Regions from separate parts of the Bacillus sp. LQ01 genome, predicted to be linked through region 1. Evidence: riboswitches for the same ligand, from Rfam matches in the RefSeq annotation. Region 1 holds a riboswitch; each other region holds the start of a gene.
What was found. A riboswitch is a leader RNA that binds a small molecule or an ion and turns the genes downstream of it on or off. The one in region 1 is predicted to bind lysine.
Positions count from the first base shown of each region.

Region 2: another riboswitch for lysine. It lies ahead of AC22L0_RS05225 (aspartate kinase); the one in region 1 lies ahead of AC22L0_RS00660 (amino acid permease).
Region 3: another riboswitch for lysine. It lies ahead of AC22L0_RS11505 (amino acid permease); the one in region 1 lies ahead of AC22L0_RS00660 (amino acid permease).

Region 1 covers NZ_JBYEZL010000001.1:106,101-111,952, reverse strand. Annotated here, with positions in the region: gene gapN (NADP-dependent glyceraldehyde-3-phosphate dehydrogenase) at 1-1,258, shown strand, start outside; gene AC22L0_RS00670 (DUF3626 domain-containing protein) at 1,338-2,423, opposite strand; partial or broken gene AC22L0_RS00665 (glutamate racemase) at 2,534-2,782, opposite strand; lysine riboswitch at 2,882-3,063, shown strand; gene AC22L0_RS00660 (amino acid permease) at 3,212-4,636, shown strand; gene AC22L0_RS00655 (ABC transporter permease) at 4,697-5,852, shown strand, end outside.
Region 2 covers NZ_JBYEZL010000001.1:967,431-973,282, forward strand. Annotated here, with positions in the region: gene AC22L0_RS05215 (helix-turn-helix domain-containing protein) at 1-5, shown strand, start outside; gene AC22L0_RS05220 (VOC family protein) at 213-665, opposite strand; gene AC22L0_RS05225 (aspartate kinase) at 892-2,121, opposite strand; lysine riboswitch at 2,325-2,511, opposite strand; gene AC22L0_RS05230 (DoxX-like family protein) at 2,704-3,612, shown strand; gene AC22L0_RS05235 (DUF4166 domain-containing protein) at 3,616-4,221, shown strand; gene AC22L0_RS05240 (YndJ family protein) at 4,227-5,852, shown strand.
Region 3 covers NZ_JBYEZL010000001.1:2,195,890-2,201,741, forward strand. Annotated here, with positions in the region: gene AC22L0_RS11495 (sulfite exporter TauE/SafE family protein) at 178-1,080, shown strand; gene AC22L0_RS11500 (GNAT family N-acetyltransferase) at 1,118-1,567, opposite strand; lysine riboswitch at 1,888-2,080, shown strand; gene AC22L0_RS11505 (amino acid permease) at 2,193-3,659, shown strand; gene AC22L0_RS11510 (iron-sulfur cluster biosynthesis family protein) at 3,773-4,078, shown strand; partial or broken gene AC22L0_RS11515 (DNA alkylation repair protein) at 4,112-4,803, shown strand; partial or broken gene AC22L0_RS11520 (hypothetical protein) at 4,913-5,852, opposite strand, start outside.

The sequences.
Region 1 (5,852 bases):
TGAAGCTTCCCTACAAGATCGCGCAAAATACTTATATAAATGGGCTGATGAGCTCGTAAATATGCAGGATGAAATTGCCGATATCATTATGAAAGAAGTCGGTAAAGGATATAAAGATGCGAAGAAAGAAGTTGTTCGTACAGCTGACTTCATTCGTTACACGATCGAAGAAGCTTTACATATGCACGGAGAAAGCATGATGGGCGATAACTTCCCGGGCGGCACAAAATCTAAACTTGCGATTATCCAACGCGCACCACTTGGTGTTGTATTAGCAATCGCACCATTTAACTACCCAGTAAACTTATCTGCTGCAAAACTTGCACCAGCATTAATTATGGGTAACGCTGTTATTTTCAAACCAGCAACTCAAGGTGCAATTAGTGGTATTAAAATGGTTGAAGCACTTCACAAAGCTGGCCTTCCAAAAGGTCTTGTAAACGTAGCTACAGGACGCGGTTCTGTAATTGGTGACTACTTAGTAGAGCACGAAGGCATCAATATGGTATCGTTCACAGGTGGTACAAACACAGGTAAACATTTAGCGAAAAAAGCTTCAATGATTCCACTTGTATTAGAACTTGGTGGTAAAGATCCTGGTATCGTTCGTGAAGATGCTGACTTACAAGATGCTGCAAACCATATCGTAAGCGGTGCATTCTCTTACTCTGGTCAACGTTGTACAGCTATTAAACGTGTACTTGTACACGAAAACGTAGCGGACGAGCTTGTTAGCTTATTAAAAGCGCAAGTAGCTGAACTATCAGTTGGATCTCCAGAACAAGACAGCACAATCGTTCCATTAATTGACGACAAGTCTGCTGACTTCGTTCAAGGTTTAGTTGACGACGCTGTAGAAAAAGGTGCTACAATCGTTATCGGTAACAAACGTGAGCGTAACTTAATTTACCCAACATTAATCGATCACGTAACAGAAGAGATGAAAGTTGCTTGGGAAGAGCCATTTGGCCCAATCCTTCCAATCATCCGCGTTTCTTCAGATGAGCAAGCAATTGAAATTGCTAACAAATCAGAGTTCGGCTTACAAGCAAGTGTCTTCACTAAAGACATTAACAAAGCATTTGCAATTGCTAACAAAATCGAAACTGGTTCTGTTCAAATTAACGGACGCACAGAACGTGGCCCTGACCACTTCCCATTCATCGGTGTAAAAGGTTCAGGTATGGGCGCACAAGGTATTCGTAAGAGCCTTGAGTCTATGACACGTGAGAAAGTAACAGTATTAAACTTAGTTTAATCTTATAAAAAGAAGCTGATCTATAAATAGATCAGCTTCTTTTCTATATAAATACTTCCGAAAAACGGAGTATTTCGTTCTACTTCCGATTTGGTTTTCCAAATCGAACTAAAACATGCCATAATAATTTTAATTCCTGAAGCACTTCTTCATAAGTTCCACGATCACTCCAAGATAATGGATTGCGCTTCAAATCCACTACAGCAGAGCCAATTATATTTGCATCGATGCAATGATTCCGTGCAATGCGTCTTGCTAAAGATGGCATTTTTGAACCTCTAAAATCCATTGGAACTTCGTCTACCATAAGTACAAAACCGATGTGCCAATACAAATCAATCGCATACTTCAGGCAAATTTCTTCTAAAACTTTTCCTACATCCGTACCCTTAAATGAAAGATCTGCAACAAGCGCCTCCACGTCTTCTTTAAGAGAAATCTCTCCATGAATCTGCGCTTCAATATAATGATTAAGATTACGGGCTGGCTCTTTGCTTACTAAATCTATAAACGGCCTTTTCAGGTTAGCTAGTAAATGATTAATTAATATTGTTGGCGTCAAATTTCCTTCACCAATTGCAAATTCTCTTACAAATGTCTCTTCCAAAAGAGCAGCTAAAATCATATCAAACTCCTCATAAGTCCCCTTTTCTTTCGGATCTTGATGCGAATCTAAATACGTATATGTAGAGCGCGAAGAAACTTTTGGAGATAAGAGAAAATAACAGGATCCAAAACGCGGAGCCGGCCCATCTGGATGTAACATTAAATTTAGCGCTCCATATTTTGGCCGTTGATCATTCGTTACGCCTTCTAATTGATATGCCCCTCCAAATATTCTCTTTTCCCAAAGGTCACGTTCACCACCAGGATAAGCAGATACGCTTCCATTAGATAGCAATGTTTCAAACTGACTTTTATATACTCCTTGCTCAAACAGTGCTTCAGCAACTCTTTTCATATTCGAATCTAGTCTGTCTGGATGAAAGTGTAAAGCAATCCTTGCATGAGATTTTAAATTAGCGACAGCTTCTTCAAATATTTCATCTGTAATATTAGACATTTTAAGTATATGATTAATCGTTGCTTTAGCCCCACGTTTTTCGTTCTCTGCATATTTTGAAATATACTCTAAAGCAAATAATTGAGATCTTAATAATTCCATAATCCAATCTCCCCTTTAATTGAACTGCCCTTAAACACTTCAATTAAAAGCTTATTCTTTCCTTCTTATGAAACGAACCTCATTTATTTAAAAAAGTAATTTACTAAATCTTAATTATGTATACACGCATTTTTCATAGGCAAATGTACACATTCTACAGAAATTTGATACCCTAGCCATCGCTCAGCAATATGTTCAAATGATAAAACAGATCCCGTTGTAAAAAAGCGATGCTTCAAATTCAGATTGTCAGACAAAATTCCTTTGTGCTGTAAAATGGTACTTAACTCTATCGCTGTTTCTTCTGCAGAACTAATAATCGTTACAGCCTCTCCTAACTCACTTTTAATCACAAACTCTTCTCTATAATCTGATTATTACTATATCCATTGACGTATAAAAATTCATTTGTTACTCTTAAATACGTTAATTTAATATTTAAATCCTCATTCGTATCTCGGTGAGGTAGAGGTTGCAGTCATTAAGAGTATCATTTCAGGAGATGTAGTGGCATTGATGAAGGAATGAGAAAGGAATGGTTGCCGAAGTAAGTCGTGTCCACCATGCACGCTTGCTGGGTCTGCATTTAATAAGTGCAGAACTGTCACAAACGTTTCGTTTGTGGAGAGCTATCGAGAGGTATGTCGTGGGTTTCTTATAAGATAGAAAGCATGTAGCGGCAGATTACGTGCTTTTTTTGTTTTGTTTGGGACTTCTCTTCCTGACTCAGGAAGACATACATATCTCCTCGCTTGACTTGGTTATACTAACTTTGGAGGTATTTTTCTATGCAACAAAAAAAATGGGGCTTTTGGGTACTAACAGCTTTCGTTGTCGGTAACATGGTTGGCGCTGGTATTTTCATGGTACCAAGTACGTTGGCACAAACAGCAAGCCCACTCGGTGTCACTTTAGCTTGGTTAACTACAGGGTTTGGTGTTTTAATGCTAGCTCTTGTTTTCGGTAATTTAGCAATTCGTCGTCCTGATTTAACGACAGGGCCACAAAGTCATGCATATGCTTTATTCTCAACACCAAAAAAGAAAAAAATGGCTGGCTTCAGTATGGTATGGGGATATTGGGTTGCAAACTGGGCAAGTAACGTTGCCATCATTACATCATTTGCGGGATATTTATCACTCTTCTTCCCAATTATGAAAGATACGCGACTACTATTTTCAATCGGCTCGTTTAACGTAGAAGTCGGAAAACTAATTACATTTACGATTTGTTCCATCTTACTTTGGGGAACTCATATTATATTAACAAACGGTGTAAGCGGAGCTGGAAAACTAAACTTCTTAGCAACAACAACGAAAGTAACTGGATTCCTTTTATTCATCGTCGTTACGTTATTTGCATTCGAAGCTTCTAAGTTTGGACAATGGTACACACCGATGATTGATAAATCAGGTGCATCACATGGTCTTCTTTCACAAGTAAATTTAGCTGCTCTTACAACGCTTTGGGCGTTTATCGGAATTGAATCAGCCGTTCTTTTATCAAACCGTGCTGTTTCTCCAAAAACGGTAAAACGTGCAACAGTTGCGGGATTACTTATTACAGTTGCGATTTACTTAGGAATTACAATTTTAACAATGGGTGTACTTCACGTTGATAAATTACAAGCTTCTGAACGTCCATTAGCAGATGCACTAAATGCTGCAATGGGTCACGGCGGCGGGAAACTGATGGCATTACTTGCTCTTACTTCCCTGTTCGGTTCTATCTTAGGCTGGATTTTATTAAGCTCAGAAGTACCTTATCAAGCAGCAAAAGAAGGTTTCTTCCCTTCCTTCTTCACGAAAACAAATAAAAAAGGAAGTCCAATTTACTCATTACGATTAACAAACATTATGTCGCAAGTATTCCTATTCTCAACATTATCAGGAACCATTGCGGAAGCTTATACATTCGTTATTACCGTATCAACACTGGCCTACCTCATTCCATATCTCGTTTCACCAATCTTCCAGTTAAAACTAGTCGCAACTGGTGAAACATATAAAAATGAAATGCGGGCAAGAATTACAGATGGCATAGTCGCAGTTATCGCACTTTGCTACGCACTATGGGTTATTAAAACTGGCGCATCCGATATAAAAACGTTCCTTCTCGGAATTGGTTTATTCGTAATTGGATTTGCTTTCTATCCATTAATGAATCGTGATCAGAAAAAAAATAACGAAAAGAAAAACGGGCAAGTTGCATAACGCAATTTGCTCGTTTTTTCTTTTGTAAAACATATATAATAGAACAAAGAGGTGAAAAACATGTCAATCGAATCGCTATGGAGCAGTCGCTTCCAACAACATATTCAAAATATCATTACATACTTTGCACGTATGATTAACGGTTTACTATATAGCTTTATCTTTATTTCATGCGTTGGCGCATATTATTATGCTCAGTTTCTAAAAGCATCTCCTTCTAAAGGAATATCTTTAATAATTATAACGATTGTACTTACATTCCTTATAACGAGATGCCCTATCCGTACATTTATTCAAAAACCTGATGCTGTCTATTTACTAGCACTAGAAGAGAAATTAACATCTTATTTCAAAAAATCTCTTCTATACAATTACATCATTCAGCTTTTCCCATTGTTATTTACGTTCCTTATTCTCGTTCCACTTGCTATGCAATCATTACAATTAACTGTACCTTTTTTATGTACAATCTTTATCGTGTTAATGATTACGAAAGCCTGGAACATGTACATACATTGGATGTGGCGTGATAGTCACGAAAAAAATATATGGCTGATCATTCGTATTACTTGTAACGCCCTAATCATTTACATGCTGTTTTATTCCGCAAATGTTCTCATATTGGGCGGACTACTCTTACTACTTGCTTTCCTACTTCTATATACGAAAAAACAGCCTACAAAACGAATACCGTGGGATTACATAATTGAGCAAGAAGAAAAAATGAACGTTCGTTTTTATCAATTTGCTAGCATTTTCACAGATGTTCCGCAACTGAATAAACAAGTAAATAAAAGAAAATGGCTTACAAATTGGATTGAACCTTTATTACATAAAAAACGAGCAACTTTCTTCTACTTACATACACTAGCATTTTTACGTGGAAATGATTATTTCGGTATATATATTCGCTTAGGATTGATCGGTGCTTTCGCCTTATATTTCATACCAAATATATACGTAAAAGGCGCTATCGCTTACATCGTTTTATATATGATCTCTATGCAGCTTCGTTCACTATGGAAATATTTTTCGGGAAATATTATTGTAGCATTATATCCAACCCATACTGAAGAAAGGATGAAGCAATTTCTTAGCTTAATCTTTATATTGCTAAGTATTCAACTCATTGTATTTTCGAGTGTTATACTCATTGCTACAGGTCAATTTTTACATAGCCTTATCATTATGATTGTCGGGTTACTCTGGATCAAAT
Region 2 (5,852 bases), 860 kb from region 1:
GGTGAGAAGAATCAGTTATATTTCCTAGGAAAGAGTATAGGAAGTAATTGAATTGTTTTATAATGATTTTAGGATGTTGATAGTGTGTTAAAAAGTTCAAACAAGCATAACCCCGTTCTAAAGCTAGGACGGGGTTCAAAATCTAAGTTTTATGAAGCGAGAATTTCTTTCAAATATTTTTACTTTAGTAAAGACTTCTTATAAAATATTACTTATTTATTACCGAGTTCTTCCGCTAAACCGATTAAAATTCCTTCGACTCCACGAATGTAGCAGAGACGATACGAGTTCTCGTACTGAACTACTTCACCAACGAGCTCTGCACCATGCTTAGTGAGTCTCGATACCATTTCGTCAATGTCTTCAACGGTGAACATGACGCGTAGATAACCGAGGGCGTTTACAGGAGCATTTCGGTGATCTGATATAGTAGGTGGGGTGAGAAATCGCGAAAGTTCAATTCGGCTGTGGCCATCTGGAGTGGCCATCATAGCGATCTCTACGCACTGAGAACCGAGTCCAGTTACGCGACCAGCCCATTCACCTTCGACATTGGCTCGACCTTCGAGATTCAAGCCAATCTCCTCAAAGAAAGAGATTGCGTTATCAAGGGATTCTACAACGATGCTGACATTGTCCATTCGTAGTAATTTGTTTTTTGCCATAGTCTTATCTCCTTATGTATAAAAGTCTATTATTTAATTATCCTCATAATTATACTACTAAGTAGTTACAAATTCCTTTCAGTTAAAAACACCTTGTCACAGTATAGGAAAATGTGACAAGGTGTTTTTTAATATGTCATATAGCATCGTGTTAACGAACAGCTTTTTATTTAATAGGAAGGTAATACATTAATCTGATTTTTTTAGTATTACTAAATATATCAGATTAGCTCATTTGCACGAAAGGCTCAATTTTCGCCATAAATGATTGATGCAGCGCCTCAACGCCTGTTACTAAATGAAGGCGGTCAATAACGACAGACACTTTAATTTCTGATGTACTTACCATTTTAATATGAATATCTTCTTCTTTTAAAGTAGTGAACATATTTGCAGCGACACCTGGGTTAGATACCATGCCAGATCCTACGATTGATACTTTTGCTAAGTGATTTTCATGTTCTACAGATTCATAGTGAAGAGTTTCTTGATTTTGTTCCAAAACTTCTAAAGTTTCTCTTAAATCATTCGAATGAATGGAGAAGGAGAGGTGTACAGTTCCTTCATTTGTAATACTTTGAATGATGATATCTACATTAATGTGTGCTGCTGCTAATGTAGAGAAAACTGTTGAAAGCGAGCCTTGTTCTAATCCTTTAATTGTGACACGTGTAATGTTATCCTCAAATGCAATACCTTTAACGATTGATTGTTGTTCCATGTTACATTCTCCTTTTACAATTGTTCCGTTTTCTTGTTCCATACTTGAGCGAACTTCTAAAACTACATTATGATTTTTAGCAAACTCAACAGCGCGCGGGTGTAATACGCCGGCACCGAGATTAGCAAGCTCTAACATTTCGTCATAAGAAATTTCGTCTAATTTGTAAGCATCTTTTACAACTCGTGGGTCCGTCGTATATACACCTGTCACATCCGTATAAATATCACATTTTTTTGCTTTAAGTGCAGCGGCTAGTGCGACAGCAGTTGTATCAGAGCCACCACGGCCAAGCGTTGTAATTTCATTTTCTACACTTATACCTTGGAAACCAGCTACGATAACAATCGTACCTTCAGCAAGATAAGATTGAATACGATCTGTATGAATGTCAGTAATCCGTGCACTACTATGTACAGATTCTGTCGTAATACCTGCTTGCCACCCTGTTAATGAAATTGCATGATAGCCTTTTGCTTGCAGTGCCATTGTTAATAATGAAATAGTTACTTGTTCTCCTGTAGATAGAAGCATATCCATTTCACGTTTACTTGGATTTTCTGTGATAGCGTTAGCGAGTGCGACAAGTTCATCTGTGCTTTTTCCCATTGCTGAAACGACAGAGACAATGCTATGACCTCGTTCATATTCTTCAATAATTAAATTTGCTACATGTTGAATGCGTTCGACGCTTCCGACAGAAGTGCCACCAAATTTTTGAACAATTGTTTCCATTACAAATTCCTTCTTTCGTCTATTTTTAAGAATAGATTAGGAAATATATAAATCCCAATACTCCTGTAGTTACCAGAAAGACAAACAAAAAACACCATCTCAAATAAGTGAGGATGGTGCTGTTACAGGAAAAGGGAAACAGAAAACGGAGCTAATAAAAAAACCGCCAAAAAAGGAATATCATAAAAAAATGATATCTCTTTTTTGTAGATAGCTCTTCATACGTACACGTCTGTACATATGACAGTTCTGTTTCTATTCGAAAACAGCCCCAATTGATAAATGCAGAGAAATTTATCAATTTCGGCAATACTTCCTTTCATCTAAGTTCATAGACATCTCTGTGTCTCCATTAGAATACTCATAAGTATCGCAACCTCTATCTCACGTTTTAGGCGAGAGTGTTTGATTTATGAAGTTGTTGGTAACATTTGTTTTATAATAATTTAAATTTTTCGTGGAATCAAGTGTTTTATATATATTTTAAAAATTCTTTCTTTTTTTGAGGAAGTTTGTGAAAAATGTAGCAAAATAAATTCATTGCATGTACATTAAACTTATAGTGCATAGGAGGTGGGGAGAATGAAAAGGAAACAGCCTATTTATGTTGCGACAAAAATGAACACGACGATGGAAAAATTATGGGAATATACGCAAGAACCAGATATACATACAGAGTGGGATGCTCGCTTTACTGAAATTTCGTATTTAGAGAAAAAAGAAGGAGAACCACAGAAATTTTTGTATAAAACAAAGATTGGATTTGGGCTTGAAATAGTTGGAGAAGGGGAATCAATAGGTGAAATAAGAAAAGAAACTGGTGAAAGAATTTCTTCTTTAAAATTTTGGACGGATAATACATTATCTCTTATTCAAATAGGACGTGGTTATTGGAAGTATACGCCCAATAAAGAATACATCCATTTTGAGACACAATATGATTATGATACAAGATTTGGTCGTATAGGAAATGTGATAGATTCCTATATTTTTCGTCCGTTATTAGGTTGGGCGACTGCTTGGAGTTTTGATGCCTTAAAATTATGGTTAGAAAAGGGGCTTCATCCTAGGTTACTAATTAGAAGAACAATGACGTATTGGCTCGTATGTTCTTTATTTGCTTTTGTATGGATATATCAAGGGATAGTGCCAAAACTACTGTTTACTCATTCAGAAGAAGTAAAGATGCTTTCTTTATTAATCGGTTCAAATGAAAGTAGTGTATGTATACTTAAAATAATTGGGGGGTTAGAAATAATTTTCGGTGTCGTATGGCTGTTGCCACTAACAAAACGAAAATTATTTATACTGCATATTATTGTATTACTAGTTTTAACGTTAGCGGCAGGATTTACGAATATCGCAAGCTTTACAGGACCGTTTAATCCGATTACATTAAATGTTCTTTTAATGGGGTTATCAATTGTCGGTTATATAAATAGCTTCGATTTGCCAAGTGCAAAAAATTGCAAGAGGACGAGAAAGGGATAATGTATGGCTAATATTTACGAAAGACTATTAGGGGATTCTTATAAAAAACTTCATCCGAAATTACAGAAACGTTATGAGATTACAGAAGAAAATAGCTTTACTGGAGAAGGAAAGATGGATGAAATTTACGGTGGTTCTTTTTTCGTAAAATTCATATTAAAAATTGCATCGAAGTTTCGAATATTTTTCTCTGAGAGAGGTAAGGGAGTGCCATTTACAATACATAATACCGCTGAGCGTGATGAACATGGACATGAACTTGTGCGGTGGAATCGTACTTTTTATTTTCATAATAAGAAAAGATATTTTAATGCGGTAATGAAACTTGATGAAAATGAAATTGTAGATTATTTTGGCGAACCACATTTACTCGTTTCTACACTGCATTTTCATATCGATGAGTTAGGGGCAATGCATATTTCTTCAAAGAAACAATGGTTTTATATGTTTGGAAGAAAAATGCCGTTACCAAAATTTTTGTATGGTGAGGCAAAAATTGTTGAAAGTTATGATGAAACACTACAATGTTTTCGAATTCATGTACAAGTACGAAACCCGTTAATTGGTTCGCTTTTTTCATATAAGGGAACATTTGTGGAAAGGGAATAGACGATATGAAAAATATAATATTTGGGCTTGCTTGCTATGTTGTTTTTCTAATATGTGAGTGGTCGAATATAAATCCTGTTGAAGCAATTATATTATTATCTGTTTTATTATTTATACCAATGTCATTTTGTATTATTGATAAAAGAAAAAGAGATGGATCGCAATTATTATTTTATAAATCCGTATCATTTTTATATCCAATCGCAGCAATTTGTGCAATGCTAGCTTTCGTCACAAATCACTATTTATTTGCGCTAGTTTGGTTTGTATATACAGGAATTGTTGCGTTATTTGGTGTAAGTAGATTGCTAGAAAGAGGATGGAAGCCGTTAGAAGAGATCGCCATAGATAGTGCGTTTATTTATTTGTTTTTAGGTGGTTTTTGGTTTTCTGCTTCAGTAGCAAAACTTTCAATTATGCATTTTAGCTCTGACATTGTTTTACTCACAGCTGCACATTTTCATTATTCGGCGTTTCTATTGCCATTATCAGCTGGTTTAATAGGGAGAAAAAGAGAAAAGAGAAGTAAAGTGTATGATGCTATTATGTTTATCATCATGATTTCACCTATGACAGTTGCAATAGGAATTACATACTCAAGAATATTTGAATTTTTTGCAGTGTTCCTATATTTATGTGCAATTTATGGGTATGGATTTTACGTTTGGAGAGCAAAATTTAATGCTATCAGTGCAAAGATTCTTCTAATCGTTTCGTCTAGTACACTCATGGTTACAATTATGTTCTCACTTATATATTCATACGGGAATTTGAAGCATGTCTTGACGATTACAATTGCTCAAATGGTTTGGATTCATGGTGTTGTCAACGGAATTGGAGTAGCGTTACCGGCATTTATCGGCTGGGTGATTGAAAAGAGTGTTCCGAATTATAAATACTATGGGAAACCAATGAGTAAGTTAAGAGGAAATGTGGCAATTGGTGAGGCTTATTTATATAGCAGCAATTTAGTAGACAGTAAGGAATACAACGGTTTAGTTGATAAAGTAAATGACTTTCATAGTGAGGCATTTGATGTGACGAAGGTTCCTTTAAGTATTATTCATTTTTATGAAAATACAGTAGAGTATGAATTGCAATCGAATATTAAATGGGCTCGTTGGTTCCGTCCGTTCGCACTTTGCTATGAGAAAATGAGTAAGCGTGTAGAACAAATACATTTAGGGGTGGGCGGCAATTGGGAAACGATGCATGGCTCTATCATTAGTGTAATAGATGAGAAAGATGGAAGAGAGAATGTAAGGGCTTGGATAAGGAAAAATGAAGCAGGTGAATCTATTTTTGTAGCTCTTTATTCAAAGCATACAAATAAGAATGAGACATATATGAATATCGCCTTACCTTTACCTTATTCGAATATGACTGGTATTTTGAAACTATATAATGATAGTCATGATTTAATCATTACTAGTAAGTTAAGAGAAAATGGTCAGGGAGATGAGGGGATTTATTTACATACTCGGTTCTTAACAATCCGTTTACCATTAGCAGAGACTTTTATTATAAAAGAGCGCACGGATCATATACTAGAAGCTAATCATAGAATGTGGATATTTGGAGTTGAGTTTTTAGAAATTGATTATAGGATTAAGAAAGTAGAGGAGAAGTAA
Region 3 (5,852 bases), 2.1 Mb from region 1:
TATTGTATATTTTATTTTTCTTTCATTCAATTCAAAAACTTTAAAACCTAGTTGATTTATACGATTAATATGTATTATAATGAAACAAATTTAATTATTGCTGATTGGAAAAACCAAAGGCACTTTTCTCATACGGGAAAAGTGTCTTTTTCATTTATTATTACAGGGGGATTATTTATGCAGAAATTAATTGTCTTTGCTATTATTGGATTTTTCGCTCAATTGATCGATGGGGCACTCGGAATGGCGTATGGGGTAACGTCTACTTCACTATTATTAATGTTTGGTATTGCACCGGCTGTAGCTTCCGCATCGGTTCATTTAGCTGAAGTCGTTACAACTGCAGCTTCTGGCGCATCTCATATCAAATTTGGAAACGTTGATAAATATACAGTTTCCAGGCTTACATTACCTGGGGCAATCGGCGCATTTATTGGAGCATGTTTTTTAAGTAATTTGCCTGGAGATGTAATCAAACCGTACATTTCCGTATTTTTATTTACTTTAGGAGTTTATATTTTATTACGATTCATCATTCAAAAACAAATTGTCACTTCAAATAAGCGTATGTCTGCCAAACAACTTGTGCCGCTTGGTTTATTCGCTGGATTCGTTGATTCAACTGGTGGCGGTGGTTGGGGGCCGATTACGACACCCGTTCTTCTAGCAAGAGGAAATGAAGCTAGAAAAGTTATTGGATCTGTAGATACGAGTGAATTTCCTGTTTCACTCGCTGCAACAATTGGCTTCTTCATCTCACTTGGCTGGGAACAAGTAAGCTGGGTTTGGGTATTTGCCTTAATGCTCGGCGGTATTGTCGCAGCTCCAATTGCTGCATGGTTAGTCCGCATCGTTCCGCCCCATTTACTTGGCGTATTAGTTGGTGGTCTTATTATCTTCACAAATATTCGTACACTGCTTACTACATTTAAAGTGGATCCAACTATTATTTCACTTTCTTACGTTGCAGTTGGTCTTGTCGTTATTATTTCTATTTTCATTGCTGTTCGAAATCATTCCAATCGTCCTAACGCATCAACGGCTGAGTATCCAAATGATCAGAAGCAAATGCTACCATAACTATAAAAAAATACCGCTCAATTTAGAGCGGTATTTTTTATTTTTCTATTTTCCAATTAATCATCGTTTCTGTAGCATTTACTCTCTTCATATGTAACTTTTCTAAAACACGCATCGAACTATAGTTATCTAGGAGTGTCTCTGCAATTATTGTTTCTACCTCTCCTGTTTTGAAAGCCCAATCGATTAGTTCTTTTACAGCTTCTGTTGCATAGCCCTGATTCCAATATTTCTCAATAAATCCATAGCCAATTTCTACTGTTTGATCCTCGTTTGGTTTCCCTTTAAATCCAATATCACCTAAAACGCTATCATCTTCTTTCCGAAAAACATACCACGCCCCCCATGGTAATAAAGCCTCATCTTGTTTCACATTCTCTACATGCCCTACAATATGCGGACCGCTATTATATCCTTGCTCGTTAGCGACTTGAATCCTCTCTTCTGTACACGGCACTATATAGAGCCTTTTTGTTTCTAATTTCATTTTGATTTCCCCTTTTTGCTTAAACGTTACTCTAATTATAACAAATAATATGACTTTATTATGAATGTCGAATTATATTTTTCTGAATTTTCTTTTTATTTAGAGGGTTTTTCAATATTTTTTGCGAAACATTTGTATAACAATTTTTTCTTTGCTTATTGCTACATAATAGTAGGTTCGGGTGGAGTTTTGCGAGCGTTTCCTATACAATAACCGATATTTTTTGACTTTTCCTAACAAAATATCTTGCAATATATTCAGAAAGTCATTACAATTGCCATATATTAAAAATCTTAGCAATATATAAATCCTCATCAATCCGATGAGGTAGAGGTTGCGACTTTTAATAGTAAAACGGACGAGACACAGAGAATGTCACCGACTCCGTTTGAAAGGAAAAGTTGCCGAAGTTTATATTTCTTCTCTGGAAATATGAGCTGGGGCTGTCTCCGAAAGGAACAGAACTGTCACGTTTACAAAATTACCGTGTAAACGTGGGGTGCTATCTTAACGGAAGGGTATGATGGGGTGGTTATTTGTGAAACGTTCCGCCAAATTCCTTTGGCGGTTTTTTGTATTTTTCTCCCCCGCTCCTTCCTAACCTACAAGAAAAGGAGTGTTGAACATGAATAGCGCAACAAATCAATCTACCTCTAAAACGCAAACTACACAAGGACAAGGTGAATTAAAACGCGGATTAAAATCGCGTCACCTTACGATGATTTCTCTCGGCGGTACAATTGGTACCGGACTATTTCTTGCCAGCGGTGGTGTCATCCATTCAGCTGGTCCTGGCGGCGCATTAATTGCATACGCCGCAATTGGAATTATGGTTTACTTCTTAATGACAAGCTTAGCTGAACTCGCAGCTTACATGCCTGTTACTGGATCTTTTAGTACGTATGCAACAAAATTTGTTGATCCATCACTTGGCTTTGCACTTGGATGGAACTATTGGTATAACTGGGCGATTACGATCGCTGCTGAACTTGCAGCCGTAACATTAATTATGAAATTTTGGTTCCCAGATACCCCTTCTCTTATTTGGAGCGGATTATGTTTAGCTATTATTTTCCTTTTAAACTATTTATCTGTTAAAGGGTTTGGTGAATCTGAATATTGGTTCGCACTTATTAAAGTAGTTACAATTATTATCTTTTTAATTGTCGGCTTTATGATGATTTTCGGAATTATGGGGGGCGAAACTGTTGGATTCAAAAACTTCACTGTTGCAGATGCACCATTTAACGGCGGTATCATGGCAATTATCGGTGTATTTATGGCAGCTGGTTTCTCCTTCCAAGGAACTGAATTATTAGGAGTAGCTGCTGGTGAAACATCTGATCCAGAACGTAATATCCCAAAAGCAATTCGTTCAATCTTTTGGCGTATTCTTTTATTCTATATCCTTGCGATTCTCGTTATCGGTTTATTAATTCCTTATACAACTGAAAGTCTTGCTGCAAGTGATGTAACAGTAAGTCCATTTACACTTATTTTTGAAAAAGCGGGCGTTGCCTTTGCTGCCTCTGTTATGAACGCTGTTATTTTAACGGCAGTACTATCTGCTGGTAACTCTGGTATGTACGCATCAACTCGTATGCTTTGGGATTTAGCTCGCCAAGGAAAAGCACCAAAATTCTTAGGCAAATTAGATAGCCGCGGTGTACCTGTAAACGCATTAATCGTAACGTCAATTGTCGGTAGTATCGCTTTCATTGCTTCTTTATTCGGTGACGGTGTTGTATACATTTGGTTATTAAACGCATCTGGAATGTCTGGCTTTATCGCATGGGTTGGAATAGCAATTAGTCATTACCGTTTCCGTAAAGCATATACCGTACAAGGCAAAGATTTAAAAGACTTACCATATAGAGCAAAATGGTTCCCATTCGGTCCAATCTTCGCATTTACACTTTGTATCATCGTAATTTTAGGACAAAACTACGGCGCATTTATAGGTGAATCAATCGATTGGAACGGCGTACTCGTTTCTTACATCGGTTTACCACTCTTCTTAGTACTATGGTTAGGATATAAATTTACGAAAAAAACAAAAGTGATTCCACTTGATAAATGTGAACTAAAATAAAGTGAAACGAGCAAACAAATTTGTTTGCTCGTTTTTTATTGCAAACCTCTTTGCTTCCCTATTACTCCTGTTTTTGCCATAATAGAAGAAATATAATTAAAGGTTGGGATACAATGAACATTCGCATTACTGATGAAGCAAAAGCAGCTATACATAGATTAGAACGTAAAGACAAAAAGATCATTCGCATTAGAGGGACAATGACAAACTCTTGTAGTATTTTCGTTGATGTCGATTTAATTTGGGATACATATAACGCAGATGATGTTGTATATGAAGATGCAGATCTTATCGTACAAATGGATTCATTCACGAAAGACTACACTGGTGATACGGTGAAACTTGATTATAAGACGACAGGTTTTAGTATTACGACTCCGAGTGAGACTTTAGTTTATGGATTGTCGATTAAAAAATAAAAATTGTTTTCATTTGACCACTGAGGTGAAAAAATGGGTAAATATGTTCCGTTAAAATTTTTATTTAACGAAGAATTAGCAGAAAAAATGGCTGATTCTATTTGTAAACACGATCCTACTTTCTCTAAAAGAAACTTTGTATCTTCTGTAACATGTAAAGTTGAAAATTTAGAGTTAAAGCATCGTATTGAAGTAATTGCAGATGAATTACACAATGCTTTACAAAAAGATTTTAATGCAGCCATACATATATTACTGAAAACATTAGGACCAGAAAATACAACAGAAGTAGGCACATTTACATGTATGAAATAACGAAAAGGAATACTGCTGAATATGCCATTCGGCCTTTTCTTCAAACATACCATGAAGACACACTAGACATATTGCAACAGTGGATTTATGACGAAAACAACCACATTAGAAGATTAGTTTCTGAAGGTACAAGACCAAGGCTTCCTTGGGCTAAAAAAATAGGAGCTCTAAAAGATGATTTTAAGTACAATTTACAGCTTCTTGAACCATTAATGAATGACCCTTCTAAATATGTTCAAAAATCTGTAGCCAATCATATGAACGATATTACGAAAGAAGATAAAGAACTCGTTTTTCAGTGGTTACAGCAATTACGTGATAAACAGCATCCTATTAATCCTTGGATTATAAAACATGGACTAAGAACAGTAATAAAAAGTGGTACTTTACCAAAAAATTTTTCTTTTTAAGTATTTTAAACAAAACCGCTTATGCTTCAAAAATGAAGCATAAGCGGTTTTCCTTTTGAATACAGAAATAACAAACATAAAAAGTACTTTAAATTTCTTCTTTATATCATTATTTTACTAACTCTTCTATGTTATTACTTTCCTTAATTTTTTCGGATGATAGCCAGAGTGAATAACTTGTTCCATCCTTGTTCCTTAAATATATGTTAAATTCCTTATTATATAGTTCTTCTTTAAGAATAGTGACTACCTTTCTCAAATCATCTATTACATATGGATCATTTCTATATTTTATCTCACTGTCATTGAAAACTAATGTCAATTCATACTCTAGACAATTGCCGTCTTTCGGGTGTGGACAAGTAATATCCTCAATTTCAAAACGATCATTTTGAATTTCATTTAACCTTACGCCTACTTTTGTTTCAGTTTGAACCAAATATGTCCAATAACCGCTTACTGTGTTTTTCATTGTTAAAAGCAGTTCTTCTTTCGTTATAGCTTTTTGCACATTTTGAAAAGGCAAGCCTATAGATTCACCATTATAATCCTCAATTTCAAGTGTTGTTATCTTTCTATTACTCTTCTGAATGAATTGGATTAGAGCATATAAACGATCTAATTCTTTTGATTCAAATTGACTGTAATCAATCTTGTCACTCATTTTTAAAGTTAATAATAACTTATCCGTTGGTTTCTCCTCTATATCATCATCCACTATATATTGAAAAACATTTTTATTTTCAGGTTCCACGTAACCTAATTTTTTAATTTCTTCTAGCATTGGTTTAAATTTCTTATATTCCTCATATGTTTTTTTCCGTATTGATATTCATCACCTTTTATTCTTGAATATAAGAAGCCATCTACCTCTACTCTAAATTGAATATTTTTGTTATTTTTTGCTTGAACAGTATGATATGTATGCCCCATATTCCCTTCGTTTATAGCACCCCAATGTGTTACAATCACATCAATTCCGTGCTTTTTTTTCACATATTTTTTCACCTGATCGTCATCTTTATAATTACACCCACTTAAACATAAGA